DNA from 3 places in the Streptomyces sp. NPDC040589 genome. Region 2 is predicted to be linked to each of the others. Evidence: riboswitches for the same ligand, from Rfam matches in the RefSeq annotation. Region 2 holds a riboswitch; each other region holds the start of a gene.
The links. A riboswitch is a leader RNA that binds a small molecule or an ion and turns the genes downstream of it on or off. The one in region 2 is predicted to bind cyclic di-AMP.
Positions count from the first base shown of each region.

Region 1: it holds a riboswitch for cyclic di-AMP, as region 2 does, so the genes downstream of both, ACZ58V_RS31360 (transglycosylase family protein) here and ACZ58V_RS04915 (C40 family peptidase) in region 2, are expected to answer to the same signal.
Region 3: it holds a riboswitch for cyclic di-AMP, as region 2 does, so the genes downstream of both, ACZ58V_RS05945 (transglycosylase SLT domain-containing protein) here and ACZ58V_RS04915 (C40 family peptidase) in region 2, are expected to answer to the same signal.

Region 1 covers NZ_JBVIWP010000008.1:277,586-287,956, forward strand. Annotated here, with positions in the region: gene ACZ58V_RS31320 (GNAT family N-acetyltransferase) at 1-593, shown strand, start outside; gene ACZ58V_RS31325 (hypothetical protein) at 754-1,374, shown strand; gene ACZ58V_RS31330 (protein kinase domain-containing protein) at 1,413-2,909, shown strand; gene ACZ58V_RS31335 (SurA N-terminal domain-containing protein) at 3,103-3,750, shown strand; gene ACZ58V_RS31340 (nucleoside triphosphate pyrophosphohydrolase) at 3,852-4,871, shown strand; gene ACZ58V_RS31345 (hypothetical protein) at 4,930-5,298, opposite strand; gene ACZ58V_RS31350 (cytochrome P450 family protein) at 5,391-6,656, shown strand; gene ACZ58V_RS31355 (transglycosylase family protein) at 6,806-7,777, shown strand; cyclic di-AMP (ydaO/yuaA leader) riboswitch at 8,006-8,172, shown strand; gene ACZ58V_RS31360 (transglycosylase family protein) at 8,177-8,866, shown strand; gene eno (phosphopyruvate hydratase) at 9,132-10,371, shown strand, end outside.
Region 2 covers NZ_JBVIWP010000001.1:1,084,416-1,094,786, forward strand. Annotated here, with positions in the region: gene pcrA (DNA helicase PcrA) at 1-515, opposite strand, end outside; cyclic di-AMP (ydaO/yuaA leader) riboswitch at 806-977, shown strand; gene ACZ58V_RS04915 (C40 family peptidase) at 986-2,164, shown strand; gene ACZ58V_RS04920 (SLAC1 family transporter) at 2,241-3,257, shown strand; gene ACZ58V_RS04925 (hypothetical protein) at 3,235-3,588, opposite strand; gene ACZ58V_RS04930 (C40 family peptidase) at 4,010-5,077, shown strand; gene ACZ58V_RS04935 (LuxR C-terminal-related transcriptional regulator) at 5,104-5,844, opposite strand; gene ACZ58V_RS04940 (ATP-binding protein) at 5,841-7,127, opposite strand; gene ACZ58V_RS04945 (PspC domain-containing protein) at 7,306-8,787, shown strand; gene ACZ58V_RS04950 (hypothetical protein) at 8,774-8,992, shown strand; gene ACZ58V_RS04955 (DoxX family protein) at 9,007-9,534, opposite strand; gene ACZ58V_RS04960 (hypothetical protein) at 9,672-10,371, opposite strand, start outside.
Region 3 covers NZ_JBVIWP010000001.1:1,286,749-1,297,119, reverse strand. Annotated here, with positions in the region: gene ACZ58V_RS05985 (lipopolysaccharide biosynthesis protein) at 1-575, shown strand, start outside; gene ACZ58V_RS05980 (glycosyltransferase) at 804-2,618, shown strand; gene ACZ58V_RS05975 (hypothetical protein) at 2,615-3,055, shown strand; gene ACZ58V_RS05970 (glycosyl hydrolase) at 3,352-4,218, shown strand; gene ACZ58V_RS05965 (polysaccharide deacetylase family protein) at 4,235-4,990, opposite strand; gene ACZ58V_RS05960 (glycosyltransferase family 2 protein) at 5,074-6,399, opposite strand; gene ACZ58V_RS05955 (GNAT family N-acetyltransferase) at 6,441-7,526, opposite strand; gene ACZ58V_RS05950 (HAD family hydrolase) at 7,698-8,546, shown strand; gene ACZ58V_RS05945 (transglycosylase SLT domain-containing protein) at 8,510-9,274, opposite strand; cyclic di-AMP (ydaO/yuaA leader) riboswitch at 9,278-9,452, opposite strand; gene ACZ58V_RS05940 (polyprenyl synthetase family protein) at 9,957-10,371, shown strand, end outside.

The DNA.
Region 1 (10,371 bases), on a different contig from region 2:
TGTTCGCCGAGGACGAGCAGGGCGAGGTCGTGGCGAGCGCCTACAGCGTGCCCTTCGCTCTCGGCGCCGAGGGCCGCGGCGAACTGCCCGCGGGCGGCTGGGACACGGTCCTCGTATGGGCCTTCTCCGACCTGCGCCGGGGTGTCCGCCCCGACACCGTCAGCGCGATCTCGGTCTCCGTCGCCCCGCACGCCCAGGGCCGAGGCCTGTCCGCGGTGATGCTCTCGGCCCTGCGCGACAACGCCCGGGCCCGCGGCTTCCGCGAGGTCGTCGCCCCGGTCCGCCCCAACGCCAAGCACCTGGAACCGCACACCCCGATCGAGGAGTACGCCCACCGCGTACGCCCCGACGGCCTGCCCCAGGACCCCTGGCTGCGCGTCCACGCCCGGGCCGGCGCCACCATCGACTCCGTGGCACCCACCTCCATGACGGTGGCCGCCTCACTGGCGCACTGGCGCCGCTGGACGGGACTGCCCTTCGACACGGAGGGCGACATCGAACTGCCCGGCGGCCTGGTGCCGGTGCGCTGCGAGCCCGCGCGCGGCTACGCGGTGTACGTCGAGCCCAACGTGTGGATGCGGCACGCCTTGTGAGCGCCGACCAGGAGGTGTGACGGCGCGAAGTGATCAGCACGACAACGGTTCGGTACAACCCGTGACGGGTTGTCCGTGTCGGGCTATACGCTCGGACTCCCATCCGGGCTCTGTCACTCGCACATCCGTCCCCGTCGGCTACACCGGTCCAGGAGCAGTCATGTACGGCCACGGCGCGGCGCCGCCTCCCCGCAGCGCGGCAACGGTCATCTCCCTGCGCGTGCTGTTCGCCGCGGCCGGATTCCTCACGTGCGGCGTGCTGGCCTGCGTACCGCTGTTCCGGGTCGCCGTCCTGCGCGGACGGGGCCTCGACTGGGTGCTGGCCTGGGTGAGTCTGCCCCTGTCCATCGCGTGCTTCGCGGTGATCGGCGTACTGCCGGAGGGCGACTACCGGACCGACATCGCGCTGGCCGTGATGCTGCTGCTCGGCCTGGGCGCCTCCATCTGGTTCCTGATCGTGGACATCGGTCACCACAGCGAGCCGCGGCAGTTCACCGGCTACCCGTCGCCCCACGCCCAGACGGCGGCGCACACCCCGTACGGCTATCCGCACCCCGCCGCGCCGCCCTACGCCCCGACCTCCACTCCGATTCCGCAGCGGCCGCCGCACACACCCGTCGCCGGCGACGCCCCGCATCCCGGGCCGGTACCGCCGTCGCCGCAGCGCCCCGCCCCCGCCCGCATCGACCAGGTACGCGCCGAACTCGACGAACTCAGCGACTACCTGCGCCGGCACGAGGGCGAAGGCCACCGGGACGGCACCCCCGAGGGCGGCAGGTGAGCGCGGCGGCAGGACGTGTCGTCGCCGGCCGCTACGAGCTGTCCACGCTCCTCGGCCAGGGCGGCATGGGACAGGTCTGGACGGCCTACGACCAGCGGCTCGACCGGCGCGTGGCGGTGAAGCTGCTGCGCCCCGACAAGGTGGCCGGGCAGGACGCGGAGGAACTGCGCCGCCGCTTCGTGCGCGAGTGCCGGGTGACCGCGCAGGTCGACCACCCGGGCCTGGTCACGGTGCACGACGCGGGCAGTGAGGGCGAGGAGCTGTTCCTCGTCATGCAGTACATCGACGGCGCCGACCTCGCCGGCCATCTCGCCGAGCGCGACCCGTACCCCTGGCAGTGGGCGGTGGCGGTCGCCGCGCAACTGTGCGCCGTGCTCAGCGCCGTGCACGCCGTGCCGATCGTCCACCGCGACCTCAAGCCACGCAACGTGATGGTGAAGCAGGACGGCACGGTCACCGTCCTCGACCTGGGCATCGCCTCCGTCATGGACACGGACACCACCCGCCTCACCCACACCGGCACCCCCATAGGATCGCCCGCCTACATGGCCCCCGAGCAGGCGATGGGCGGCGCGGTCGGCCCGTACACCGACCTCTACGCACTCGGCGTGGTCCTGCACGAACTGCTCAGCGGCGACGTCCCCTTCTCCGGCTCCACCGCCCTCGGCGTACTGCACCGGCACCTCTACGAGCCCCCGCTGCCGGTGCGCCGCATCCGCCCCGAGGTCCCCGAGGCCCTGGAGGCCCTCGTCCTGCGCCTCCTCGCCAAGGACCCGCAGCACCGGCCGGCCTCCGCGCAGGAGGTGTACGAGCATCTGGAGCTGCTCCTGCCCGCGCGCGGGACGCCCACCGGAGCGCCTCTCGACCCCACCCGCCCGTTCCTGCGCCCGCACGCCCCCTGGCCCGACCGAGCGCGCACCCCGGCGCCCCAGCCCGCGCCCGCCACGCCCGTCACCGAGACGCCGGGCAACACGGACATCGCCCGCGCCGTCGACGAGGTCAAACGGCTCCTCGGCGAGGGCCGCATCACCCAGGCCGTCGACATCCTCGGCGCGACCCTGCCCGCCGCCGCCGAACAGCACGGCGAGCACTCCCCGGTCGTACGCACCCTGCGCAAGCAGTACGCGGCCACGCTCCTGGACGACGGCCAGTACCGGCGTGCCCTGCCCGAGCTGCGCCGCCTCGCCGACGAACGCGCCGCCGAGGCCGGGCAGGCCGACCCGCAGTCCCTGCGCTTCCGCTACGAGGCCGCCCAGTGCCTGGAGCAGCTGGGCGAACCGGCCGCCGCGCTCGCCGAGTACCGGGCGGTGCTGCCCTACTACGAGAACCAGTACGTCGCCGCCGGCGGTCCCGAACTGGCGCACGACGTCCGCCGCCGCATCGGCCATCTCCTGCTCGCCCTCGGCGACCGCGGCGCCGCCCACGACACCCTCGCCCGGCTGCTGCACGACGTGGAGCGCACGCATGGCCCCGGCCACCCGCTGGGCGCGGAGATCCGCCGGACCCTGCAGTGGCTGGGGCAGGTCCGCGGCTAGAGCCCGGCTCGGGGGCGGCGCGGCGGTGCCGGAAGTCCTGGTGAATCGTTGGTCGAATGGGTTGGCCAGAGCCTGCTCACTGCCTAACATCGATCACCGCAAGACCTTGTGCGCCCGCCCGTCGCCCGACCACCACCCCTGGTGGAGGCGCTACGCGCCGCACCTGTTGTTGCAATCTCCTCGGGAGGTCCTCTTGCACCGCCGCCGTCGCACCGCGCTCGTCCTCACCGCCGCGATCGCCGCCGCGGCGCCCCTCCTCACCGCCTGCGGAAACGAGGCGCATCCCGGCGCCGCGGCCGTGGTCGGCGGGCAGCGGATCACCGTCTCCCAGCTGGAGGAGCGGGTCGGCGAGGTACGCGCGGCCCAGCGGGCGACCGTGCGGAACGACGCCCAGTACCAGCAGGCCATCGCCCGGACCGGCACCCTCACCCGCGACACCCTGCACACCATGGTCCTCGACCGGGTGCTGCACCGCGCCGCCGAGGACGCCGGTGTGACCGTCACCCGCAGGGAGATCCAGGAGATGCGGTCCGGCCTGGAGGAGCAGGCAGGCGGCGCCAAGGCGCTGGAGGCGACCTGGCTCCAGCAGTACGGCATCCCGCCGGAGCGCCTGGAAGAGAACCTCCGCCTCCAGCTCGAGGCCCAGAAGCTCGCCGAGGAACTCAACACCGACACCAGCCGTCCCGAGTTCTGGAAGGCCCTGTCAGAGGCCTCCAAGGACCTGGACGTCGACCTCAACCCGCGATACGGCGCCTGGGACGTCCAGAAGAGCAGTCGCGCCGACGCGAAGACGCCGTGGGTGCGGGACGTGACGGCGGCCCAGACGCAGCAGGGCATGTAGGCCCGCCCCTCCGCGGGGCCTGTGGACAACTCAGGCGCCGCGGGACCTGCGGCCTGTGGATAACTTCGAGGGCTGTCGGCGGCGTGGGATAGCTTCGAATCGTGAACGCCAACAGCTCCGAAGCCACCCCGCGACCCGAGCAGGCCGCCCCCGGCACGCACGCCGCCCCCGGCCGCATCGTCCTGCTCACCACCAGCCACCGCGTCGCCCCCGGCCTGCTCTCCTGGCCCGCCTGGCAGGCACTGCACGCGGCCGACCAGGTGCTGTGCGCGGACGGCACCCACCCGCAGCTGCCCTATCTGCGCGAGGCGGGGATAGCCGTCGACGAGGCGTCCCCGGCCGCCCAGGAACTGATCGACACCTGCGCCGGGGGCCGCACGGTGGTCGTCGTGGCGACGGGCGAGGGCGAGCCGGCCCTGACGGACGGCCTGGCGCGCCTGGCCGGCACCGGCCGCGTCGACATGCCCGAGCTGGAGCTGCTCCCCGCCTCCTACGACCTGCCGGGCGCCCGCCTCCTCGACCTCGTCCAGGTCATGGACCGCATCCGCGCCGAGTGCCCCTGGTCGTCCCGCCAGACCCACAAGGGCCTGGCGAAGTACGGCATCGAGGAGGCGTACGAACTCGTCGAGGCGATCGAGGAGGGCGACCGCGACGAGCTGCGCGAGGAACTCGGTGACGTTCTCCTCCAGGTCGTCTTCCACGCCCGCATCGCCGAGGAAGGCCGCCCGGAAGACGGGGAGACCCCCTTCTCCATCGACGACGTCGCCGGCGGCATCGTCGCCAAGCTGATCCACCGCCACCCGCACGTCTTCGGCGACGAGACGGCCACCACCCCCGAGGAGGTCAAGGAGCACTGGCTGCGCACCAAGGCGGTCGAGAAGCAGCGCACCTCCGTCACCGAGGGCATCCCCCTGGGCCAGCCCGGCCTGGCCCTCGCCGCGAAGCTTGCCTCCCGGGCCCGCACAGCGAACCTGGACATACCGCTCCCACCCGTCGAAGGCATCGGCTACGACCTCCTGGCCCTGGCGGTCCGCGCCGAGTCGGAGGGCGTGGACCCGGAGGCGGCCCTGAGAGCGGCGGCCCGTGCCTACCGGGACGCGATCAGGGAGACCGAGGGCTGAGACCGGGGCCTGAGACCGGGGCCTGAGACCGACGGTCGTGACACGGTGCCCGGCGGGGTCAGTCCTGCCAGTCCAGTTGCGCTTCGGGGATCCCGAGGGACCGGCCGTGCTCCCGTGCCTGCAGACGCCCCTCCGCCTGACCGCGCGGATAGCGGAAGACCCGGCCGGCGAAGACCACGAACGCTTCCCCGGCCGTGTTGTAGTTGACGTACCAGCCCCCGGAGTCGTCCAGGCAGGCGGCGAGCCTTTCGGCCAGCCGCTCCGCGTCGGCCTCTTCAGCCGCGAAGTCCAGCAGGGTCCACAGTGGCGGCTGCCCGGCCGCCGCTCCCTCCACCTCCACCCTGGTGATCTTCGTGACACGCAGTGGGACGCCGGACAGTTCGGCCCCGGCCCGCAGGCTCTCCGCGATCAACACACCTTCAAGCATCCGGCCCTCCCTGATCCCGAAGCGGTCAGAGTAGCGATGGCCTCTGACAGTGGCGGCCGGTGCCCTCCGGAGCCGCTGCGTAGGGTCATGGCATGCAACATGAAGTGCCCGGGGTGCCCGAACTGTTCTCGTGGGAGTTCGCCACCGACCCCTACCCCGCCTACGCCTGGCTCCGCGAGCACGCCCCCGTGCACCGGACCAAGCTGCCCAGCGGCGTGGAGGCCTGGCTGGTCACGCGGTACGCCGATGCCAAGCAGACCCTCGCCGACAACCGGCTCTCCAAGAACCCGGCGCATCACCACGAGCCCGCGCACGCCAAGGGCAAGACGGGTATCCCCGGTGAGCGCAAGGCCGAGTTGATGACGCATCTGCTCAACATCGATCCGCCGGACCACACCCGGCTGCGGCGGCTCGTGTCCAAGGCGTTCACGCCCCGCCGGGTGGCCGAGTTCGAGCAGCGGGTGCAGGAGCTCACCGACGGCCTCATCGACGGGTTCGCGGAGCAGGGGTCCGCCGACCTGATCCACGAGTTCGCCTTCCCGCTTCCCATCTACGCCATCTGCGACCTGCTCGGCGTCCCCCGCGAGGACCAGGACGACTTCCGGGACTGGGCGGGCATGATGATCCGTCACCAGGGCGGGCCCCGGGGCGGCGTGGCGCGGTCCGTGAAGAAGATGCGCGGCTACCTCGCCGACCTCATCCACCGCAAGCGAGAGGCGCTCCCCGCCGAACCCACCCCCGGCGAGGACCTCATCTCCGGTCTCATCCGCGCCTCCGACCACGGCGAGCACCTCACCGAGAACGAGGCCGCCGCCATGGCCTTCATCCTGCTGTTCGCCGGTTTCGAGACAACCGTGAACCTGATCGGCAACGGCACCTACGCCCTGCTCACCCACCCCGAGCAGCGCACCCGGCTCCAGGCCTCCCTCGCCGCCGGGGAGAGAGGCCTCCTGGAGACCGGCGTCGAGGAACTCCTGCGCTTCGACGGCCCCGTCGAGCTCGCCACCTGGCGCTTCGCCACGCAGCAGCTCACCATCGGCGGGCAGCGCATCGAGGCCGGCGACCCGGTCCTCGTCGTCCTGGCCGCCGCGGACCGGGACCCGGAGCGGTTCGCCGATCCGGACGTGCTCGACCTCGCCCGCCGCGACAACCAGCACCTCGGATACGGCCACGGCATCCACTACTGCCTCGGCGCCCCGCTGGCCCGCCTGGAGGGCCAGACCGCCCTCGCCACGCTCCTCACCCGCCTCCCGGACCTGAGGCTCGCGGCCGACCCGGCCGAGCTGAGATGGCGCGGCGGCCTGATCATGCGCGGGCTGCGCACGCTGCCGGTGGAGTTCACGCCCGCCCGGGGATGACACGCCGTCAGGCTTGTGATCTTCACGTGATCTACGCGGCATTAACTTGTGACAAGTGATCGTCTGCCTATACGTTCACCCATCATCGGCGCGGCCTGGGAAATCCACTCCGCCGCGCCGGTCACTGCTGTCTCGCGAAAGGTCTCCGTATGCTCTCCGGGAACGGTCGGCACCGTCGCCCCCGCCAGGCTCCGGCTCTCCTCGTCGCGGCCGGAGTGACCGGCTCCGCCATCGCGATCCCGCTCCTCGGGGCCTCCGGCGCCAGCGCGGCCGACGCCACGACCTGGGACCGGGTCGCGGACTGCGAGACCGGCGGCGCCTGGAGCCAGAACAGCGGGAACGGCTACTTCGGCGGCCTGCAGTTGTCGCAGGAGGACTGGGAGAACCACGGCGGCCTCGACTACGCCCCGAGCGCCGACCTGGCCAGCCGTTCCCAGCAGATAGCCGTGGCCGAGAGAATCCTCGCCGACCAGGGAGTCGGCGCCTGGCGCACCTGCGGACTGCTCTCCGGCCTCGAGCAGGACAAGAACTCGTCCGACTCGGACGGTTCATCCGACTCGTCTGATTCATCGGATTCGCCCGGATTGCTCGACTCTCTCGGGTCGTCCCCTTCGTCCGACTCGCCGCCTTCTGGCGAGTCGTCGGCCTCGAAGGATGAATCCACCAAGTCCGACAAGTCGCCCGACATCGAGGAGTCCGCCTCGCAGGAGCCCGGCAGCTCCCCCTCGGCGACGCCCGAGCGTGACAAGTCCGGCAACTCGCGGCAGGGCGACGAATCTTCGGCGCCCACCGAGGCCGGCACCGGGACCGACACCGGTTCCGGCCGTCACCGCGGCCCCAGTGCCGACGAGACCCAGGCGCCCGAGAACGGCCGTACGGACGAGTCCACGGGGCGTCACGCCTCGCGCGACGACCGCGGCGACGAGGGCTCCGACGACACGTCCGAGGGTGCCTACATCGTGGGTATCGGCGACAGTCTCTGGTCCATCGCCGACTCCCTTGACATCAGCGGCGGATGGCACGAGCTCTATGACGGCAACAAGAAGGCCGTCGGCGCCGACCCGAACCTCATTCGCCCCGGTGAGAAGCTCACGGTAGAGGGCGAAGCGGACGGGAAGTAGCTGTTCGGGCAGTGCGGAAACGGGGGTGGAAGTCGCCCCGAAGCCGGGCGAGTTCGCGTCATGTTTCGCGGCGAATGTCCCGTTTGGGCTCCGTGAGAGATAGATCTCAGAAGCCCTGATCGTCTTTGAAATTCGGCGGATCGCGTGGCTACGGTCGGGACCGCTCGTCACCACGAGCCCCGGCTGCCGCAACGCCGAATCCTGCCAGCGGCCGTACGGGAACAGTCGTCGCGTCAAGCGCCGTAGGCAGGAGCGGGGGACCCAAGGTAGGTGCCCGACCGGCCAGTTGCGCCGGAAGGGCTTGGGGTGAAGCCGTGTCCCGGGAGGGATGCGGCCGGGCAACTCAACCGGCCCGAACCCGACAGCTCACCTCGCAGGCGTCGGTGAGGGGATCCTTCCATGCTGTTTTCCAGCAAGGGCAAGCACCGTCGTCCGTCCAAGGCCAGCCGTGCCATCGCCGTCGCCGGTGTCACCGGCGCCGCTGTCGCCGCCCCGCTGATGGCGGCCGGCGGCGCTTCCGCCGCCACCGCCTCCGAGTGGGACGCCGTCGCGCAGTGCGAGGCCGGCGGCAACTGGTCCATCAACACCGGCAACGGCTACTACGGCGGTCTGCAGTTCTCCGCCTCCACCTGGTCCGGCTACGGCGGCACCAAGTACGCCGCCACCGCCGACCAGGCCACCAAGGAGCAGCAGATCGAGATCGGCGAGAAGGTCCTCGCGGGTCAGGGCAAGGGTGCCTGGCCGGTCTGCGGCAAGGGCCTGTCGAGCGCCGGCTACAGCGGCGGCGGCTCCTCCTCGAACGACTCCGGCAGCTCCTCGCAGCAGAGCACCGAGTCCCGCGAGACCCAGCAGCAGCCGGCCTCCCGCTCCGACGAGCGCCCGGCCGCCAAGAAGACCGTCACCACCCCGACCGGCAAGAAGGTCAAGAAGGGCGACGGCGAGTACAAGGTGGCCAAGGGCGACACCCTGAGCTCGATCGCGGCGGACGAGAAGGTCGAGGGCGGCTGGGAGAAGCTGTTCCAGCTGAACAAGGACATCGTCGAGGACGCCAACCTCATCTACCCGGGCCAGCAGCTGCACCTGAAGTAGGCAGCGGCCCCTCCCCGTCCCCACGGGCTCCCCGCCCCGGTGCGTGTTCCCCCGTACGCGCCGGGGCGGGGTTTTTTCTGCCGGTCTTTGCGTTCCGGCTTTGTTCCGTTCGGAAACAATTTACTCTCGGTTCTGTCCATGGGGTGGGCGACCCGGTGGCCGATCGGCCGGAGCCGGTTAGGCTCATGTCGCGAGCCACCACGGCCCGCACCTCGCCGGGTCCACGCGACCCGCGAACCCGCGTCACATCAAGAAGGAGATGCTCGTGCCGTCCATCGACGTCGTCGTAGCCCGGGAAATCCTGGACTCCCGAGGCAACCCCACGGTCGAGGTCGAGGTCGGCCTCGACGACGGCAGCACCGGTCGTGCCGCCGTTCCGTCCGGCGCCTCCACGGGCGCCTTCGAGGCCATCGAGCTGCGTGACGGCGACTCGAACCGCTACCTCGGCAAGGGTGTGGAGAAGGCCGTCCTCGCGGTCATCGAGCAGATCGGCCCGGAGCTCGTCGGCTACGACGCCACCGAGCAGCGCCTGATCGACCAGGCGATGTTCGACCTGGACGCCACCGACAACAAGGGCTCCCTCGGCGCCAACGCCATCCTCGGCGTCTCCCTCGCCGTCGCCCACGCCGCCTCCGAGGCCAGCGACCTGCCGCTGTTCCGCTACCTGGGCGGCCCGAACGCGCACCTGCTGCCGGTGCCGATGATGAACATCCTGAACGGCGGCTCGCACGCCGACTCCAACGTGGACATCCAGGAGTTCATGATCGCGCCGATCGGCGCGGAGTCCTTCTCCGAGGCGCTGCGCTGGGGCGCCGAGGTCTACCACACGCTGAAGAAGGTCCTGAAGAGCAAGGGCCTGGCCACCGGCCTCGGCGACGAGGGCGGCTTCGCCCCGAACCTCGGCTCCAACCGCGAGGCCCTCGACCTCATCCTCGAGGCGATCAAGGAGGCCGGCTACACCCCCGGCGAGCAGATCGCCCTCGCCCTCGACGTGGCCGCGTCCGAGTTCTACAAGGACGGCGCCTACACCTTCGAGGGCAAGACCCGCTCCGCCGCCGAGATGACCGAGTACTACGCCGAGCTCGTCGACGCGTACCCGCTCGTCTCCATCGAGGACCCGCTGTTCGAGGACGACTGGGACGGCTGGAAGACCATCACCGAGAAGCTCGGTGACAAGGTCCAGCTGGTCGGCGACGACCTGTTCGTCACCAACCCCGAGCGCCTCGCCCGCGGCATCGACGAGAACGCCGCCAACGCCCTGCTGGTCAAGGTCAACCAGATCGGCTCGCTGACCGAGACCCTGGACGCCGTCGAGCTGGCCCAGCGCAGCGGCTTCAAGTGCATGATGTCCCACCGCTCCGGCGAGACCGAGGACGTCACCATCGCCGACCTGGCCGTCGCCACCAACTGCGGCCAGATCAAGACCGGCGCCCCGGCCCGCTCCGAGCGCGTCGCCAAGTACAACCAGCTCCTGCGCATCGAGGAGATCCTCGACGACGCGGCGG
Region 2 (10,371 bases):
GACGTGAAGCCGAGCCTCTTGCTCTCCCGGCGCAGGATGCGCACGCAGGCGCTGTGGAACGTCATCACCCACATGGCGTTCGCGCGCGGGCCGACGAGCTGCTCGACGCGCTCCTTCATCTCGCCGGCGGCCTTGTTGGTGAAGGTGATGGCGAGGATCTGGCCCGGGTGGACGTCCCGCTCGGCGAGCAGGTGGGCGATGCGGTGCGTGAGCACGCGGGTCTTGCCGGAGCCGGCGCCGGCCACGATGAGCAGCGGGGAGCCGGAGTGCACGACGGCGGCGCGCTGGTTGTCGTTCAGCCCCTCCAGGAGCGCGGCGGCGTCCACCGGCGGGCGCGCGGCGCCGTCCCGGTAGTAGGCGTCGCGGTCCGGCGGCACGTCGAACTTCCCGCCGAACAGATCGTCCGGAACGTTCTCCGGTCCGTGATCGTCCTCGGGCGGCGGCGGGGGCTCGTCCGCGGGGCCCCGCTGGGCCTGGAGGTCCGCCAGGAAGCTGTCGTCAAAGAGGCTGCTCATCGCTCTCCGAGTCTAGGGCGCCCCACTGACAGCCCGCCGCCGCCCTGAGAACATCGCCGAAAGGACCCCCCTGTCACCCTCCAGGTCCATGCGAACACAGGCCGCTACAGCCTTCACAATTACTCCCGAACAGTGACCAACCCCCCTCGATTGACCACTCTCGGCGATGTTCATGAGCAAGGTCACGGAAATGTATCGGGCATATCACCCATCAACCTTCACAAGGGCCACACGAGTTGGCTACCGTGCGAGGAGGCCACACGACCCCCACCGGCGAACGTCGCCGGGCCGCGTGGCCTCCGCCGAGTCCGGCGTGCCGCAGCGGCAGCCGGAGCCGGGGACCCACCGAGACCCCGGGGTGAATCGGCCCGACTCCCTTTCCGGAGAAGGCCGTAGGGCAACCCTTCCGAAGCACCCGCCCGAACCCGACAGCTAACCCGGTAGGCGGAGCATGGAAGGAGTCGCCTCCCTTGGCGTCGCACCGCAAGTCGCGTCCTACGGGTTCGCGCGTGGCAGGCATACGGACCCCCGCCCTCGCAACGGCGGCCCTCACCTCCGTGGCCCTGCTGTCCCAGTCGGCCAACGCCGCCCCCGAGGCCGACGACAAGCCCAGCCTGGAGGAAGTCGAGAAGAAGGTCGACGACCTCTACCGCCAGGCGGGGTCCGCGACCGAGAAGTACAACGGGGCCAAGGAGAAGACCGCCAAGCAGCGCAAGCGCGTCGACACCCTCCTCGACGACGTCGCGAAGCGCACCCAGAAGCTGAACGAGGCACGGGAGGAGCTGGGCACCTTCGCCGCCGCCCAGTACCGCACCGGCGCCTCCGCCCCGGACACGGCGACGTTCCTGCTCGCGGACACCCCGCAGGACTACTTCGACCAGACCCAGCTGATGGACCGGATGACCGGCCGTCAGAAGGTGGCGGTCGACGACTACATCACCCAGCAGTCAGAGACGATGGAGAAGCGTCAGGAGGCCACCGAGAGCCTCGAGACGCTCACCGAGTCGCAGGGCGACCTGAAGACGGCCAAGGCGACCGTCCAGAGGAAGCTCGCCGACGCGCGCGAGCTGCTGTCGAAGCTGACCGCCGAGGAGAAGGCGCGGCTCGCGGCGATCGAGAAGGAGAAGCAGGAGGAGGCGGCCCGCAAGGCGGCCGAGCTGGCCCGTCAGCAGGCCGAGCAGCAGAGGGAGCAGGAAGCCGCCCAGCAGGAGGCCGCCCAGCAGCAGGACAGCGGCTCCTCCGCGTCGACGGGCTCGTCCTCGTCGTCCACCGCGCCCGACTCCTCGTACGCCACCAAGGCCGAGAAGGCGCTCGCCTTCGCCCGCGCCCAGATCGGCAAGCCGTACGTCTGGGGCGCCACCGGCCCCGGCTCCTACGACTGCTCCGGCCTCACCCAGGCCGCCTGGAAGGCCGCCGGGGTGACCCTGCCGCGCACGACGTACGACCAGGTCAACGCCGGCACTACGGTCCCCCTGGCCGACGCTCAGCCCGGTGACCTGGTCTTCTTCTACGACGATGTCACCCACGTCGGTATCTACATCGGCAACGGCATGATGATCCACGCTCCGAAGCCCGGCACGTACGTGCGCGAGGAGTCGATCTACTACGACGGCGAGTCGTCGATCCACAGCGTGGTGCGGCCGGCCTGACGGGTCTCGCAGGTTTTTGGGACCCCGCGCGCGTGCCCTGCCCGTAACGCGCGCGGGGCCTCCTAGCATCGGCCCCATGCCCGGCCCCTCCCCCTCCGTCGCCTGGTGGGCGCAGCGTGCCCCGGCGGCCAGTGCCGCCGTGCTGGCGACCGGCACCCTGTCGGTCGGACTGGATCTGGCGGGGTACGAGGCCCTCTCACGCATCACCCTGGGTCTGGCCTGCGCGGCCTGGCTGCTGTTCGCCTCGGACTTCACCCTGCGGCTGCTGCGGGCCGGGACCAGGTGGCGGGCGTATACGCGCAGGCCGGGCGTCCTCGAGAGCGTGATGACGACGGCCCTCACCACCGTGGCGGCGACGGCCGTCCTGGGCACCGCCTTCTCGGCGGCCGGCTCGCAGACGCTGGCCGTGGCTCTGCTGGTGCTCGCCGTACTGCTCTGGCCGGTGCCGCTCGTCCTCGTCCCGCAGGGCGGGGAGCGGCGCGGGCCCGGGACGGTGTTCGCGCGCTGCATGGCCACGCAGGGACTCGCCGTCCTCGGCGCCACGCTGGCCGCGACCGAGTCGGAGGCGTGGCTCGCGCACGCGGCGCTGGTGCTGTTCTGGCTGGGGCTGGTGCTGTACGTCCTCGCCCTGGTCCGTTTCGATGTGCGGCAGGTGGCCGAGGGGACCGGCGATCACTGGCTCGCGGGCGGGGCGCTCGCCCTCTCGGCACTCGCCGGGGCGCGGCTGCTCAGCGCCGACAGCGCGCGTCTGTACCTGTGGAACGAGGACGACCGGGACGTCCTGCGCACGGTGACCGTCGCCCTGCTCGTGCTCGCACTGGTCAGCTACGCCGTCCTGCTCGCCGCCGAGTTCCTGTGGCCCCGGCCCCGCCATGACGTCCGCCGCTGGGCGACCGTGTTCACCTGGGCCAAGACGGGGACGGCGGCACTGGCCGTCGCCGTCGCCCTCGACGTCTCCTGGCTCGACGGGTTCGGGGAGGCGCTGTTGTGGATCGCGGTCGCGGCGTGGCTCGTGGCCGCCGCCTGGACGGCAGCCTCGGCCCGGTCCGGGGTGCTCCCCGGCCGCCCGATCAGGTCCAGAGCACGGCGATGAAGACGTTCACCGTGGTCAGCAGCCCGACCAGGCCGAACAGGCCCTTCTCCACCTTCTCGTCGTCCCGTTTCACGTAGACCAGGCCGAGGATCACGATCAGCAGGGCCAGCTTCACGCCGATCTTGATGTTGTTCACGGACTGGTCGTCGGCCTGGTTGAGGCCGACCAGGATCACACCGGTGACCAGCATCGTCAGCGCGCCGTGCAGCATCGCCGGGGTGTAGCGGGCGGTGCCCTCGCCTATCGCCTTCATCTGGGTGAGAAAGCCGCCCAGGAGCGAGGCGATGCCGATGATGTGGAGGCCGACGAAGAGGTGGATGAGTACGTCCATGAGGCCGGAGCCTAATCAGGGGGTCCGATCCGCCCGACACCGGCCCACCGATGCATATATGCGCCCCATAGCACCCGATGACCGGCACTCGCCCAGGATTCGACGCATCGGTCATCACGCTGAGTTAAGTCGACGGCGCCGGGGCGAGATCGCGGTCGCATACGGTCACCGTCGGTCCTCTCGGAACAGTTCCGCGCACCGGCCACGGGTCGGCCATGGCGAGGTTTACCGTCCTCCTCCAGGTGACCGGCTCCCCACCGCCGCCCGGGCCAGGGGCGGCAGTCGGGCACCACCGCCAGAAGTCCGGCGGCGGCCCGCTTCCCCTGTGCGGGCGGCCGCCGGACGCGCAGGCCGCCGGTCCGCTCCCCACGGCGGCCGTCGCACGCACCGGGCGGTCGCAGGAAAGGACGTGGCTCCCAAGGTGGCAGCGCACCGCAAGCCCCGACAGCGCACCGCGAGCGGCAACACGGCCCGTACGGCCGCCACGATCGCGCTCGCCGGCGCGGCGACCGCGACGGGCTTCGACGGAACCGGACACGCCGAACCGCAGCTCACCCCCGGCCAGGTCAAGGCCGAGGTGGACAAGCTGTACCAGGAGGCGGAGGTCGCCACCGAGAAGTACAACGGCGCGAAGGAGAAGGCCGACGCCGCCGGAGAACGGCTCAGGAAGCTCCAGGACCAGGCGGCCCGCAAGGAGGAACGGCTCAACTCGGCCCGCGACGCCCTGGGCTCGGTCGCCGCCGCGCAGTACCGGGACGGCGGCATCGACCCCGCCCTCCGGCTCGCCCTGTCCGACGACCCCGACCGGTACCTCGAGAACGCCGAGTTCGTGGAGCGGGCCGGGAACCGGCAGAAGTCGGCCGTCGCGGGCGTCCGCAAGCAGCTCCGGGAGATCGAGCAGCTGCGCGGGGCCGCCCATATCGAGCTGACGTCCCTGAAGTCGCGGCAGACGGAGCTGAAGCGGCACAAGAAGACGATCACCGGCAAGCTGGGCTCCGCACGGCAGCTGCTGTCCCAGCTCACCCCGCAGGAACGTGCCGGCCTGGGCGAAGGGCCGGGCGCGAAGCGCGCCTCACGTTCCTCGACGGGCCTCCGGGACACCCTGGCGGCCCCCGGATCCGCCGGCTCGCAGGCGCCCAACGCCCGCGCGGCCGCCGCCGTCTCCTACGCCTACCAGAAGCTCGGCAGCCCCTACGTCTGGGGCGCGACCGGCCCGAACGCCTTCGACTGCTCGGGCCTCGTCCAGGCCGCGTACCGCTCCGCGGGCGTCGCGCTGCCCCGCACGACGTACTCCCAGATCGCCGCCGGCCGCCGCGTCTCCCGCTCCGAACTCCTCCCCGGTGACCTGGTCTTCTACTACGCCGGCATCAGTCACGTCGGCATCTACGTGGGCAACGGGCAGATGATCCACGCCCCGAACTCCTCGGCCCCGGTACGGGTCGCCCCGCTCGACGAGATGCCGTACGCGGGGGCGACGCGGGTGGTCTGACAGGGCGGCCGGGCCGGGGCCCCGGGTCACACCAGCCGTCGAGCCGTGGCCCACCGCGTCAGTTCGTGCCGGTTGGAGAGCTGGAGCTTGCGCAGGACCGCCGAGACATGCGACTCGACCGTCTTCACGGAGATGAACAGCTGCTTGGCTATCTCCTTGTACGCGTATCCCCGGGCGATGAGCCGCAGCACCTCGCGCTCGCGCTGGGTCAGCCGGTCCAGGTCCTCGTCGACCGGAGGCGCGTCGGTGGAGGCGAAGGCGTCGAGGACGAACCCGGCCAGCCGCGGGGAGAAGACCGCGTCGCCCTCCTGGACGCGGAAGACGGAGTCGACGAGGTCCGTGCCGGTGATCGTCTTGGTGACGTACCCGCGGGCCCCGCCGCGGATCACGCCGATCACGTCCTCCGCCGCGTCCGACACGGACAGCGCGAGGAAGCGGACCGGCTGCTCGGCGTCGGCCATCAACGGGGCACAGCGGCGCAGCACTTCCACCCCACCGCCGCCCGGGAGATGCACGTCGAGGAGAACCACCTCGGGCCGGGTCGCGGTGATGACCGTGACCGCCTGGTCGACGTCCGCGGCCTCGCCGACAACCTCGACACCGGTCTGCTCGGTCTGCCCGATCTCGGCCTGGACCCCCGTACGGAACATGCGATGGTCGTCGACGAGGACCACGCGCACCCGACGCCCGCCGGCGCCGCCCGCCTCCGCGGGCCCGGCCGCCTCCGCCGGTCCCGCCGTACCGTTCGCCTCGGTCGGGTCGCTCATGACGTCTTCTCCGCCCTCTCCATCTCCAGCTCGACCTCCGTGCCGCCGTCCGGCACCGCGCGCAGCCGCGCCGTGCCGCCGTGGCGCTCCATGCGGCCGATGATCGATTCTCTGACACCCATGCGGTCGGCGGGTATCGAGTCGAGGTCGAAGCCGGGGCCGCGATCCCGGACGGACACGAAGACCGTCTTCCCCTCGACCTCGGCGTAGACCTGTACGGCTCCGCCCTCGCCACCGTACTTGGCGGCGTTCACCATTGCTTCCCGTGCGGCCTGCATCTGTGCGCCGATCCCCTCGTCGAGCGGGCAGTCCCCCACCACGACGACCTCGATGGGCACTCCGTGCTTGTCCTCCACCTCGGCCGCGTTGCGCCGCACGGCGTCGGCGAGCGTGGTGGGTTCGTCGGCCTCGTCCTTGCCGGTGCCCTCGGGCTTGTAGAGCCACGTGCGCAGGTCGCGCTCCTGGGCGCGGGCGAGGCGGCGCACCTCGTTCGCGTTCTCCGCGTTGCGCTGGATCAGGGTGAGGGTGTGCAGCACCGAGTCGTGCACATGGGCGGCGACCTCCGCGCGCTCCTGGGCACGGATGCGCATCAGGCGCTCCTCGGAGAGGTCCTGCGTCATGCGCACCAGATACGGCCCGGCGAGGAGCGTGATCCCGACGAGGACCGCGAGGGCCGCCTGCAGGACGGAGCCGAGGTGGGCGGCGGAGCCCTGCATGACGAAGATGCCGGAGACGCCGGCCGTCACCAGCAGCACCCCGCCCCCCGCGCGCAGCAGCGTGACCGTGCGCCGACGGCGGCCGACCTCGACCCAGCGGGCCCGGCGGGCGTTGTCCGCCTGCCGCCAGACCAGGGCGACACCCGCCCCGACGAGCACCGCCGGCCAGAGATAGGCCCGGGCGCCGCCGCTGAGGTTCACGTTGCCCACGAACACCAAGGCCACGGCGACCATGAGCAGCAGGGCCACTATCTGGCCCTTGTCGGGTTTGCGGGCGACGAGTCTGCGGCGGCCGTCGGGCGAGGTCTCCGAGGCGGCCGGCGGCTTCTGCGCGTCGACTCCGCCGACGCCGAGCGGGACGAAGAACCAGAACGCGGCGTACAGCAGCGCACCGAGGCCGTCGGCCATGAACAGGCCGACGAACACGAGCCGCACCCAGACGACGGGCAGCCCGAGGTGCCCGGCCAGACCTCGCGCCACGCCACCGAGCCAGCGTCCGTCACTGCTGCGGTAGAGCTTGCGCGGCGGCCGCGGTTCGGCGAGTGGCGCTGCTGCGGCTTCCGACATGCCACCGATGGTCACACGGCCGCGAGGCCGGAGCATCAGGGTCGACCCCGGAGACTCCCCTGATCTCCGGCGGCCGGCCCGTCGAACGCTTCCCGAGCCGTTCCTCAGGGCCGATATCAGGGTCCGGCCAGGGTCGTTCCGACTGCCGTCGCGGCGCCGCGCCCGTCACCATGGACCCATGACCGATCACGAGCACGCCGCGACGGGTCCGGGACCCGGCTCCGGCCCGCGCTCCGCACCGGGAGCCGGGCCGCGGGATGCCGCGCCCGCCGGCTCCCCCGCGCAAGGGCGTGCGGGCGCGGGAGAACAGGGAGGAGCTCCCGACGCGGCCGACCCGGCCGGGGAAGCCACCCCGCCCGGCCCGACCGGCCCGACCGGCCTGCCCGGTCCTCCGCGCGCGTTCCGTCGCGACCGCCGCCACAAGACCCTGGCCGGCGTCTGCGCCGGGCTCGGGCGGCAGTGCGACCTGGACCCGGTGATCTTCCGGATCACGCTCGCGGTGCTCTCCGTCACCGGCGGCATCGGTCTGCTCTTCTACGGCTTCGTCTGGCTCCTCGTCCCGTACGACGACGAGGACGAGAACGAGGTGCGCAAGCTGCTGACCGGCCGCGTCGACGGGCAGGCCCTGACGGCCGTGCTGTTCGCGCTGGTCGGCTGCGGAGTGTTCCTGACCCTGCTGAACAACGGCGGAGTGCTGACCTTCGCCTTCGTCCTCTCCATACTCCTGGCCGGCTCCGGATACTGGTCACGCCAGCGCGGCGCCCCCAGCCCCGACCCGCTGGCCGCCCAGGCCGCCGCCGACGCCCCGCCCGAACCCCAGGCACCGCCGGTCCTCGCCACCTCCCCCTCCTGGTGGCGCGACCCCATCGTCAAGGACGGCACCCACATCGGCGGCACGGGCTATCTGTGGGGCCCCCGCGACGCCCGCGACCCGGACGTCGCGGCAGCCATCAACATCGGGCTCGGCACCCGGGCCGGTGGCCGCCAGGACATACCCGCCCCGCGCACCCGGCCGCCCGAGCCGCGCGGCCCTCGCTGGATCGGCGGCTGGGTCTTCCTGCTGGCCCTGCTCGCCGGGGCCCTGGGCGCCGACCTGACCTGGGACGATCACCCGCTGGGCACCAGCCTGCAGACGGGTCTGTCCTGCGCGCTCGCCGTCCTGGGCCTGGGCATAGCCGTCAGCGCCTTCCTGGGACGGACCGGGGCGGGCTCGATCCTCCTGGCGGTCATCACGGCCGGACTGCTCGCCGGCTCGGCGGCACTGCCCAAGGACATCGACACCCGGTGGGCCCGCACGACCTGGCGGCCCGCCACGGTGGCGGACGTACGCCAGCAGTACGAACTGGGCACCGGCGTCGGCACCCTCGACCTGACCGGGCTGGACATGGCCGGGAGACAGACCGTGACGACAAGCGCCGACGTGGGCATCGGCCGGGTGAAGGTGCTCGTGCCCGAGGACGTGACCGTGCGGCTGAGCGTCGACGTGGGGCTCGGCGACCTCCAGCTGCCGGGCGACGACACGAAGGACGTGGACGTGAGACCGGGCCAGCAGAAGCGGATCACCCTCTCCCCCGCCAAGGGCGTCGAGAGGTCCGGCACCATCGACCTGGACCTCCAGGTCGGCATGGGACAGGCGGAGGTGACCCGTGCTTCGTCATGAGCCCCGGCCCGGAAAGCTGGTCGCCGGTGTCGTCCTCGTCCTGACGGGCGTCCTCTACGCCGGTGACGCGGGCGGCGCCTGGGAGATCCCGTGGTTCGTGGCGATCCCCCTCGTCACGGGCGGACTGTGCCTGGCCGGCGCGGTGGCGTTCATGACGGGCCGCATGCGCCGACGCCGCACGACGGGCCGCACCGCCGCCGACTAGCCGCTGGGCTCCGGCTACCGGTACTCCCGCCTCTGCCGTCGTCGCGACCTCAGGGCGGCGTCCACGGACAACAGGGGCGCGCCCGCCAGGAGGAGGGGGGTCCAGGCCATGAGGTAGGCGAGGTCGTTGCCGTAGTAGTACGGATCGGAGGCCCAGCTCACCGTCAGCCACAGGCTGAGGGAGATCAGCGCGCCGCCGAATGCGGCCAGACGGGCGAGCACACCGAGCAGGGTGCCGATGCCGACGGCCAGTTCTCCGAAGGCGATGGCGTAGCCGAAGCCGACCGGGCTCTTCAGGGAGAGGTCGACCAGGGCGGGAATGGCGGAGGAGTCGCGGACCGCGCGCATCATGTCGCCGATCGACCCGGCGCCGGAGTCCTTCATGAAGGCGCTGTCGGTGAGTTTGTCCAGGCCGGCGTAGATGAAGGTGACGCCGAGGAAGATGCGCAGAGGAAGGAGGGCGTAGCGGCCGGCGGTATCCCGCCAGCCTCCGTCACCTCGGAAGTGGGGGGCGTTCGTGTCCGATCGCATACTGTGAGTCATCGCTGCAAGCCGCCTCTCGCCGCCGGTGCCGAGACCCCCTCAACAGACCATACGTACGACAAACGGACCGCGCTCAACCCTGTCCGTCCCCAATTGTTGCTCGTTGTTGCCCGACCGCCGGAGTCGGCAGGCAGCCGTCACTCCGTCACATCAACCGCGTACCGATTCGTCTCCACCCCCGCCGCCGTGACCACCTGCACGTCCAACCGCCCCGGTTCCACATCCGCCGGCACCGGCACCGTCAGCAGCGTGTCCGCCGGGTTGCTGAAGCCACCGGGTACCGGTACCAGCGGGACGTGGACGTGCACGGCACCCACCCGGACGACCATCCGGGCCAGCCGGTCGGCCCCCTGCGCACCCGGCGGCACGAAGCCGGCGCCCCGGATCTCGATGTCGTCGCCCGTGCGGATCGGCCCGTCGAGGTCGCCCGCCTCCCGGGCCCGGACCACGGAGAGGATGACCGGCCGGCCGCCCTCCGCGTACTTGCCGGCCAGATAGGTCGCCGCCGACACCAGGACCACCACCGCCAGACCCCACGGCAGGTCCGGCAACTGGTCCGGGCGCCTGGCCAGCCGCACCGCCGCGAAGACCAGGGCGACACCGCTGATGACGACGTACTGGATGTCGGCGAAGGTGCCCCGGCCCGCGTCGTCGGTCAGCAGGTCGGCGGCGCGCGGCCGGTCGGCGCGCACCTTCTGCAGCCGTTGCCCCAGCACCCGCAGCCCGACCACCCGCCGCACGAGCACGGCGATCCCGCACACCACGGCGAGCACGGTCACGATCCCGGCGCCACGGGCGAGTTCCAGCCCGGAGATCAGCGCGTCCCGCTCCCGGTGC
Region 3 (10,371 bases), 200 kb from region 2:
GCGACGCCTCCGAAGCGGCGCTGACCGGACGTCAGTTGCTGGAGGGGCTGCCGTTGCCCTCGCTCACGGCGGGGGGCCTGCTGCTCGTGGTGTTCGTCGCCGCCCTCACGCTGTGCACCCGGCACGACCCGTGGCTGCCCGGCACGGCGCTGTACGCCGCCCTGCTCGCCCTGTACACCGCACCGGTCGCCCTCGGACGGGAACCGCGGCCGGTGGACGGGGCGTTGTATGAGAAGACGGCCGGCTTCCTCGCGGACACGCTGGGGCTCGACGGGCCCGAGCCGCTGCTGCGCTGGGCGCCGCCGGTCTGCCAGATGCTGTGCCTCGTGCCGTTGTGGCTGCTGCTCGCGAGCGCGAGCGGGCGGCTGTCGTGGCCGGGGCGCTGGGGGGTTCTGTATCTCGTCGCGGTCGGCGGCTGGGTGTGGCGCGACGCGCTCGCACCCGTCGCGCCGCCCCTGCTCGCCGTCCTCTTCCTGCTCCTGCTGCTCCGCCGCGCCGCGTCGGCGTGGACGCTCTCCCGCTCCAGATCCAACCGAACGGCCGACGGTTCACCGCGCGGCCGGCCCAGCGACTGATCACCATCCAGCGCCGAACAGACACGATCCAGCGCCGAACAGAGTCGAACAGAGCCGAATCGCCAGGGGGGAACCACCGTGCGTCCGCCAGCAACTCCACGGGAGAGATCCACGCCAGAACCCACACCTGCCCGGGACCAAGCGGACTCGTCGGCTCCCCACCCCGAGACCTCCAGCCAGTCCTCCAGCCCCTCTTCCTCGGAGTCGTCGAGCCCCGCCCATGAGCCCGTGACGGACCTGTCCGATCTGCCTCCCGTCTGGCCCGGGCGCCGCGCCCTCGCCTGGCCCGGCGTGCCGCTGTTCGCCGCGCTCGCCCTCTGGGTGTACGCCGTGCGGCACACCGACGTCTCGCGGCTCGACGACTACGGCCTGGTCACCGCGCTGCACCCCACCTTCTGGGCCGGCCTCGCGGTGCTCACCACCGGCTTCTGGTTCACCGTCCGCGATCCGCGCCGGCGGGGCGGCTGGGCGGCGGCGTACGTCCTCGGGCTGCTGGTGATGGAGCGGGCCACCCAGGCCGTGGTCTACCCGACCCCGCTGTACGCCTGGGCGTGGAAGCACGAGGCGGTCATCGACCATCTGCTGACGGCCGGCGGTCTGCAAACGGCCGACCAGGTCGGCGACATGGCGGTGTACGACCAGTGGCCCGGCTTCTTCGCCGCCCAGGCCGCCCTGGTGCGGCTGCTGGGCGTGGACTCGGCCGCGATGTTCATGGCCTGGTGGCCCCTGGCCTCCAGCCTGATGCTGCTGCTCCCGCTGCTGCTGATCTACCGCACCTTCACCGAGGACCGGCGGCTGATCTGGACGGCGGTCTGGCTCTTCTACGTCGCCAACTGGGTCGGGCAGGACTACTTCTCGCCCCAGTCCGTGGCCTACGCGCTGCATGTCGGCGTCCTGGCCGTCGTCCTGCGCCGCTTCGGCCGGTCCGCCGTGCGGCGCGGGCAGCCCCGGCAGGCCGTGTGGACGGTGGTGATCACCGTCATGCTCGTGGCGATCGTCATCTCCCACCAGCTCACCCCGGGCATGCTGGTCGTCTGCCTGCTCGCCCTGTGCCTCAGCCGCCGTTACCGCGACTGGGTCCCGGTGGTCACGACCGTCGTGATCTTCCTGGCCTGGTGTCTCACGGCGGCGCTGCCCTTCCTGTCCGCCGCGATGCCGGACATGATCCGCTCGGTCGGCGACGTCGGCGCCAACGTCGAGACGGGGTACGGCGCCACCCCGACCGGTACCGGAGCGATCGCGACCTCCTGGGCGGCCCGGCTGCTGTCCGGCTCCGTCCTGCTGCTCGCGGCTCTCGGCGTGCTGCGCCAACGGGTGCTGCGGCACCGGGCCCGGCCGCTGCTGCTGATCGCGGCGGCCCCGCTGCCGATGTTCGCGGCCAGCAGCTACGGCAGCGAGATGATCTTCCGGGTGCTGCTCTTCATGCTGCCCGGCGCCGCGTTCTTCGCCGCGGCGGCGCTGCTGCCCAAGGTCCGCACACTGGCCGCCGACGCCGCCGCGCGGGAAGCCGGCAGCCGGCAGGCCGCCCCCGCCGAGGGCGGGCGACGGTGGCTCGGCGTCTGGCTGCCGCTGGCCGCGCTGCTCGGCGGAACCCTGGCGTTCGTCCCGGCCTACTCCGGCAAGGACCGGATCAACTACTTCCCGCCGCAGGAAGTGGCCCTCGTACGGCAGCTGTTCGACCAGGCCCCCGACGGCTCGCTCGTCGTGGCCGCCAACCGCAACTACCCGCTCGCGTACGACTCCTACTGGAGTGTCGACCACTACTGGTTCCTCGACGACGCCCGCAGTCACGTCGACCGGATCGTCCAGAAGCCGGCCGCCACCCTCGCCAGTGACATGGCCGGGGTGGAGCGACCGGCCCGGGCCTACTTCCTGCTCACGCAGGGGCAGTTGGCCAACTCCGAGATGAACGGCCAGCTCACCGAGGCGCAGCTGGACCGCGTCCGGAAGTCCGTCGCCGCCTCACCGCGGTTCCGGCTCGTGGCGCAGAACAGCGCCGGATGGCTCTACGTACTGAAGCAGGCTGGGGGAGCGGAGCGATGACACCGCAGGAACTCGTGGTCCGGATGCTGCCGCCGTTCGGCGGCTGGCTCGCGCTCGCCGCGCTCGCCCTGCCCGGCGGATCGCCGCTGCGGGGCGCCGCGGTCGTCCTCTTCCTGGCCGCGGGCCCCGGCGCGGCGATGGTCAGAGTCTGCGCCCCCGCACTGGGGGCGCGGCCCGCCGAAGGGCCCGTCGAGCGCCGGGACCCGGACTTCGCACGCCACTCCGACCTGCTGGAGCGGCTGATGCTGGTGCTGTTCATGAGCATCGGTGCCGTGATGCTCGTCGCGACCGTCCTGATCGCCACGCACACCTTCAGTGCGCAGCGGGTGCTGCTGACGCTGACTCTGCTGACCACGCTCGCCGCGTTCTGTCCGCCGCTGCGCGCCTCCCCGCAGCCGAGGACGACGCCGAGTACACCGAAGGGTTCCGCTCAGTGAGGTTCAACCGTCCCCACCGATCCGACCGTCCCCACCGATCCGACCGTCCCCATCGGTCCCACCGTCCCTTTCGCCGTGACTCGAGCACGACCGAGGAGCAGCCGGCCGCCGGCCCGTTCGCATCGAGCCGGCGCCGTCTGCTGATCACGTCCGCCACGGTCGTCAGCGCGGTCCTGGTCGGCGCACTCGCCCTCAGGGACGCCTCCGGACCGGACCCCCAAGGCTCCGGTTCCAGGGCGGACTGCCGCCCCACCGCACTCCTGGAACCCCCCTGCGGCGCCTGGTTCGGCGCGTTCGTGCCGCACGAGCGTGGCGACCTGCCCGAGAAGGTGCGCGCCTACGAGAAACGCGTGGGCCGCGAGCTGGACATCGTGTACACGTACCACGACATGTCGCTGCCCCAGGGCACCCGCCGCGAAGGCCAGCTGCTCACCCCGGAGGAACGGCGCGTCGGCGAGGACCACCTGCTGCTGCTGTCCTGGGAGAGCAAGTGGTGGGGCGGCACGAAGAAGCAGCAGCCGACCTGGAAGCAGATCGCGTCCGGTGAGCTGGACGACAAGGTCATCGACGTCCAGGCCCGGCGCATCAAGGACTACGGCAAGAAGGTCTTCCTCTCCTTCGACCTGGAGATGGACACCCGCACCCCGGACAACGGCACCCCCGCCGAGTACGTGAAGGCGTACCGGCACATCCACGACCGGTTCCGCGAGCTGGGCGTCGACAACGTGGTCTGGACGTGGATCACCACCGGCTATCTCGACCACGCCGACGAGATGAAGCGGATGTATCCCGGCGACCGGTACGTCGACTGGATCGGCTACAACCAGTACAACTACTACCGCTGCCACAACACGGGCTGGATGAGCTTCGAGCAGACCCAGAACACCGCGCACGACTGGATCCGCGAGAACATCTCCGACGACAAGCCGCTGATGCTCTCCGAGTTCGGCACCGCCGAGGACTCGGCCCGCCCGCAGCGGCAGGCCGAGTGGTACGCCCAGGTACCCGGGGTGCTGAAGGGCCTGGAGGGCGTCAAGGCCGCCCTCCAGTGGAACTACCGCGACCCCGGACCGCACTGCAACCTGGCGCTGGCCAACGACGCGGCCTGGGACAGCCTGCGCAAGGCCGCCGCCGACCCGTACCTCAACCAGCCGCTCAAGTGACGACCGAACGCGGCGGTCAGCCCGCGAACTCGGGCCCGTGCACCACCGCACGGGCCCGCCGGTACCACCGCCAGGCGATCGTCTTCGGCCCGTCGCGGTACGGCGCGACCCGCGCGCCCGTCCCCGCCAGCCAGCCCTCGACGTCGGTGACGGTGTGGGTACGCCGCACGATGAGCCGGGCGATGCGGTACCGCTCGTCGTGGTCGGAGCTGAGCGCGTGCCGTACGGCGGTCGCCGTCTCGTAGCCGGCCCGGGCCGACATGGTCCGCACCCGCGGGCTGTTGTAGCCGTGCGGATAGGCGAGGTGGCGGACCTCGTGCCCGAGGGCGTCCTCCAGCACGGCTTTCGACGTGCGCAGTTCGTACGCCAGGTCCTTGCCGGACAGGGTGTCGAGCTGCGCGTGGGTCACGGTGTGGCTGCCGATCTCCATGCCGGAACGTTCCAGCTCCGCCGTCCGGTCCAGGGTCATCATCGGGGCGGGCGGCAGCAGACTGCGGCCGCCCGGGGCGATGGCGCCGGTGGTGAGATAGGCGGTGGCGGGCAGCCCGCGGCCGGCCAGCGTCTCGGCGGTCGGGCCGGGCAGATCGGCGAAGCCGTCGTCGAAGGTGAGCAGCACGGGCCGGGGCGGCAGCGGCGCCCGCCCGGCCAGATGGTCGGCGACCGTACTGATCGTGACCGGCGTACGGCCGCTGTCGGCCAGGGCGTCGAGGTGGGCCGCGAACTGCTTCGGCGTGACCGTGAACTCGGCGATCCAGTCGGGCGGGTCGTCCATCACGGCGTGGTACAGGAAGACGGGGATGGCCGGGGTCCCCGAGGGCGATATCGGTCCCTCACCACGCGTACGCGCCGACGTCCTCATCTCGCCCCCCGAACCGTCGCGCCGACCGTCGCGCGCAGCGCCCGCCGCGCCCGCACATAGCCGACAGGCCCGTACAGCATCCCCCTGCGCTGCAACCGCGACAGCCGCCGTGGCCAGGGATGCGTCCGCACGTCGTGGTCACCCGGCGCCCCGCCCCCGTCCGTCTCGCGTACGGCCGTCAGCGTCCGGGCGTGGGCGAGGCCGCGGGGCAGCCGCGCGAGGAACGCCGGCAGCAGCGCGGGCCGGTTCACCAGCACCGCGGTCAGATAGGCGGTGAGCCCGGCGCCGTAGCCGTACGCCTGGGTCTCCAGGTCCCGCCAGGTCTCCCGGTGGTGGTGCCACACCAGTGCGTGCGGCGTGTAGCGCAGCCGGTGGCCCTGGGCCAGGACACGGACGAAGCCGTAGAGGTCGTCACCGCCCCGGGCGGCCGTACCGGCACCGGTGGCCGGGTCGAAACCGCCGACGGAGCGCAGCACCGCCGTACGGAACGCCATGTTGGCACCGGAGCCGAACCGCCCCGCCGTGAACGGGAACAGCGGTTCGTCGCCCGGCGGACGCGCCGGGTCGTACGTCCTTGGAGTGAAGCCTTTCGCGAAGCCGCCGTGGCTCTCCAGCAGCACCTGGGCCGGGGTCGTCAGCCGCGCGGGCAGGATCAGCCCGGTGGCACAGCCGAGTCCGGCGTCGGCGGCGAAGGGCGCGGTCAGCTCGGCCAGCCAGCGCGGGTCGGCGACCACGTCGTCGTCGGTGAAGGCGACCACCTCGCCCCGGACGGCCGCGAGGCCCGCGTTGTGCGCGACCGCGAGGCCGGGCACCCGCTCGCACACGTACCGCACGCGCTCGGCGTACTTCCGCTCGACCAACTCCCGCGTCTCGTCCGTCACGGGCGCGTTGTCGACGACGACGATCTCGAACCGAGGATGGTCCTGCGCCAGCAGCGAGTCCAGCGCGCGGGCCAGCTGCCCGGCCCGCTCCCGGGTCGCGACGACGACACTGGCGTACGGAGGCTCCCCGGCCAACCCGGCAACTCCGGCGTCCCCGGGCTCACCGGCGTCCCGGACATCCCCGGCCGCACACTCCGCCCGCGCCCGCTCCGCCAGCACACCTCGCGCGTCCGCCCCCTCCGGCACCCGCCCGAGCAGCGTGCCCACGGGCCGCCCACCCCTGCGGACCAGCACGAACACCTCGCCGTGCGTCACCGGCGGGCTCCCCGGACCGGGTCTGAGCACCGCCTCGTCACCGTCGAGGTCCAGCTCGGCGACCTGCACCGCCCCGATGTCCAGGAACCGCCGTATCTCCTCCCGCGCACGCGACGAACGAGCCATGCGCCCCTCACCCCCCACTCGTGTCAGGTACGAACTCGTGCTCATGTACGGCGCAGCCGAGCCGCGCCCTTCAGGGTCCGCGCGGCCAGCGCCGCGAGCCGCGGCCTGCCCCGGACGAAACTGTGCGCGCGGCGCGCCGGCTCGCGGCTCAGCCAGTGCAGCGCAGCGCCCGCCCCCGGCCGCGTCACCGCACCCTCGTACACGGGCAGTTCGCCCGTCTTCAGCGCGTCCTTGTACTCCGCCGCGCCCCGCCCCAGGTCGAGCACGCCGATGCCCTCGGCGGCCGCCGCCTCGGCCATGCGCAGGTGCAGCACCAGACCCGGCGAGTACTTCGCGAACTCCGGGTCGTAGGCCGGGAACCAGCAGGCCAGGACGGACGCCGAGCGCAGTCCGAAGTGCGCGGCGACGGGCCGCTCCCCGGCGTACAGCACGGACAGCGTGCCGGCGCACTCCGGTGCCCGGGTCCGGGCCAGCCGTCCCACGAGCCGGGTGATCCACTCCCGTGCGAAGCGGTCCTGCCGGCCCGTCCTGCGGTACTGCGCCGACTTCCACTCCATGAGGGTGCGCAGCGCGGCCGGGTCGCGTTCGTCGAACACGAACCGCGGCTCGCCGACCTGCCGGCCCAGCTTGCGCTCCTTGGCCAGGGTGGTTTTCAGGAACTTCGGCGACTGGGCGCGCAGCACCGACTCGTACGTCTCGTAGCCCTTCTCCACGTCGACGACGTAGGTGGCGTGCTCCTCGGCCGCGTACCGGACGAACAGCCGCTGCTCGGCCTCCAGGTTGTCGAAGGCGAAGCTCGACACCGAGCAGGCCTTGAGGAGCCGGCCCGTGTCCAGGTCCAGGCCCGGCCGCAGGATCGCCCCCTGCGCGTCCGAGACGCCGAGCCCGATCGCCCGGCCCTGGCCCAACGGGCCCCGTTCATAGGGCAGGAAGCCGACCGGCTCCAGCCCCTCGTACACCACCGCGACCCGGGCCTGCGGCCTCACCAGGCCGACGGCTTCGGTGAACTCCGGTTCCATGAAAGGGTTGCGCGGTGCCTCGGAGGCAGCGCGCAGTGCGCGCCAGCGCTCCTTTTCCCCTTCGCCGAGCTCCCCGGGCCCAGCCACGCGAATGCGCCCACTGCTCAACCCGACCCCCCGATCAAGTCCCCCCTGGACACATGGAAGGTACCGCTCGAGACGGCCCCGACGGTAGGTAGCGGACCATGTTGTTGCCAACTGGTACAGAGGCCTTCAACCGGGCAATCGGTGTGCGCCGGGGGATGAAACGAACGGGCGCGCTGTCCGTATTCTCTGATCATGGCCGCACCCATCGCATATTCACTCATCGCCACCGACCTGGACGGAACGCTGCTGCGCGGCGACGACACCCTCTCCGACCGGTCGCTCGCCGCGCTCGCGCGGGTGGCGGACACCGGTGCCCAGCACCTCGTGGTGACGGGCCGGCCGGCGCCGCGTGTGCGACCGCTCCTCGACGACCTCCGCTGCACGGGGCTCGCGGTGTGCGGGCAGGGCGCGCAGGTGTACGACGCGGGCGCGGACCGGCTGCTGTGGTCCATCACCCTGGACCGGGAACTGGCGGAGACCGCGCTCGGCAAGATCGAGGCCGAGGTGGGGCAGGTGTACGCCGCGGTCGACCAGGACGGGGTCGACGGGCTCACGCTCATCGAGCCGGGCTATCTGATGCCGCACCCGACCCTGCCGGCCGTACGGGTCGAGCGGCGCGACGACCTGTGGGGCGAGCCGATCAGCAAGGTGCTGCTGCGCCACCCCTACCTGACGGACGACGAGTTGGCGGCGACGGCCCGTTCGGTGGTCGGCTCACTGGCGACGGTGACGATGTCGGGGCCCGGCACGGTCGAGCTCCAGCCGTGCGGCGTCACCAAGGCGACGGGCCTGGCGCTGGCGGCCGAGCATCTGGGGCTGCGGCCGGCGGACACCATCGCCTTCGGTGACATGCCCAACGACATCCCGATGTTCGACTGGGCCGCCCACGGCGTCGCGATGGCGAACGCCCATCCCGAACTCAAGGCCGTGGCCGACGAGATCACCCTGTCGAACGAGGACGACGGCATCGCCGTCGTCCTCGAGCGACTGCTGGGCGGGACGGCTCAGTACGGGCCGTTGACGTTGTCGATCGAGCCGTAGCGGTCGGCCGCGTAGTTGCAGGCCGCCGTGATGTTGGCGACCGGGTCGTACGGGTCCCACGACGTGCCGTCCACGTGGTAGGCCTGGAAGGTCGGGTCGATGGTCTGGAGCAGGCCCTTGGAGGGGGTGCCCTTGACGGCGTTGGAGTCCCAGTTGTTGATCGCCTGGGGGTTGCCGGACGACTCGCGCATGACGTTGCGGTAGATGCCGTCGTACGACCCCGGAATGCCCTTCTGCGCCATGACGTCCAGCGCCTCGCGGATCCACCCGTCGAGGTTGTTGGCGTAGGTCTTCGCGGAGGCCTGGGTGGCCTTGGCGGCGCCACCGGCGGGCTTGGCGGGGGCGGACGACTTGGTCGCCTTCTTCGCGGCGGGCGCCTTGGTCGTCGACACCTTCAGCTTCAGACCCGGGTGGATCAGCTTCGGGCTGTCGCCGACGGCGGAGCGGTTGTCCTTGTAGAGCTTCTTCCAGCCGCCCGCGACGTCGTACTTGTCCGCGATGCGGTAGAGCGTGTCGCCCTTGACCACGGTGTACGTGAGCGACTTGGGCTGGGCCGCCTGCGGCACGGACTGTGCGACGGCGGGTGCGCTCTGCGGCGCCTCGGCCGCGCTCGCGTAGGTGGCTCCGAGGAGCGGGAGGGTCAGTGCCGCTCCGCCGGTGCCGGCGATCGCGACACCTCGGGAGAGCGGGTTGGTTCTGGGGCGACGGTGCTTGCCTCGTCCGGCCATGGCGAAATTCCTCTCCGGCGCCTGCGAGGTGAGCTGTCGGGTTCGGGCCGGGAGGTGCCCGGCCGCGTATGGCGGTGTACTGCCGTACGCGGCTTCACCCCGAGCCGTGCCGCTGTGCGGACCGGCGACTTACCTGGGTCCCCCGCTCCTGCCCTGCGTGAGTGGTCGGTTCGTGTGGGGGTCCGGGCGGTGGCAGGATTCGGCGTCCGCCGGACAGGCCGGGAACGTATGCGAGAGCACATGTCGGGAACAAGCACCGGAGTCACATATCGCGTGGTTGACCTTGGTCGGGGGTGTTTGGTCCGCTTGATCCTTTGCGAGAGCCAAGGCTCAACTGGCGTTCGGCTGAAGGGGGTACGGGTCGATGCCGAGGTGGGGCGACAAAGGGGTTAACGTGATTCAACTCACTGATCACGAGCCTGTGGGGCAATTCCCGCCAATGGGAATTTGCTCAATCATCATGGCAAATCGTGTATATCTCACTACCTCCTGGTAAGTCGATAAATGTCTGTTCTTATGAGCTGATCGAAAACATAACGGTCGTGATCAGATACCACCCGGCCTGTAACCATGGGCGCTGGCGGTGATCGAAACGTGACCGGATACGCTGAGTCGAGTGATGGCAGCGACCTATCGACAATCCGCGTAATCACCGGCAGACACAGCAGACAGGAGACCCCTCGTGACCGACGTCGGGCCGTTCGGGCTGAGCGTGCGGGACCAGGCTCTGGAAGCCGATGTCCAGGCCGGGTTGGCGGCTGTCGAGGAAGGCTTGTTCGAGGCCACCAAGAGCGAGGTGCCCTTCATCACGGAGGCCGCCCAGCACCTGGTGCGGGCCGGCGGCAAGCGGTTCCGTCCGCTGCTCGTGATGCTCTCCGCCCAGTTCGGTGACCCGTACGCGCCCGGGATCGTGCCGTCGGCCGTCGTCGTGGAGCTGACCCACCTCGCCACGCTGTACCACGACGACGTGATGGACGAGGCGACGGTGCGCCGCGGGGTGGCGAGTGCGAACACCCGCTGGGGCAACTCCGTCGCGGTCCTCACCGGCGACTTCCTCTTCGCCCGTGCCTCGCACACCCTGGCCGACCTCGGTCCGG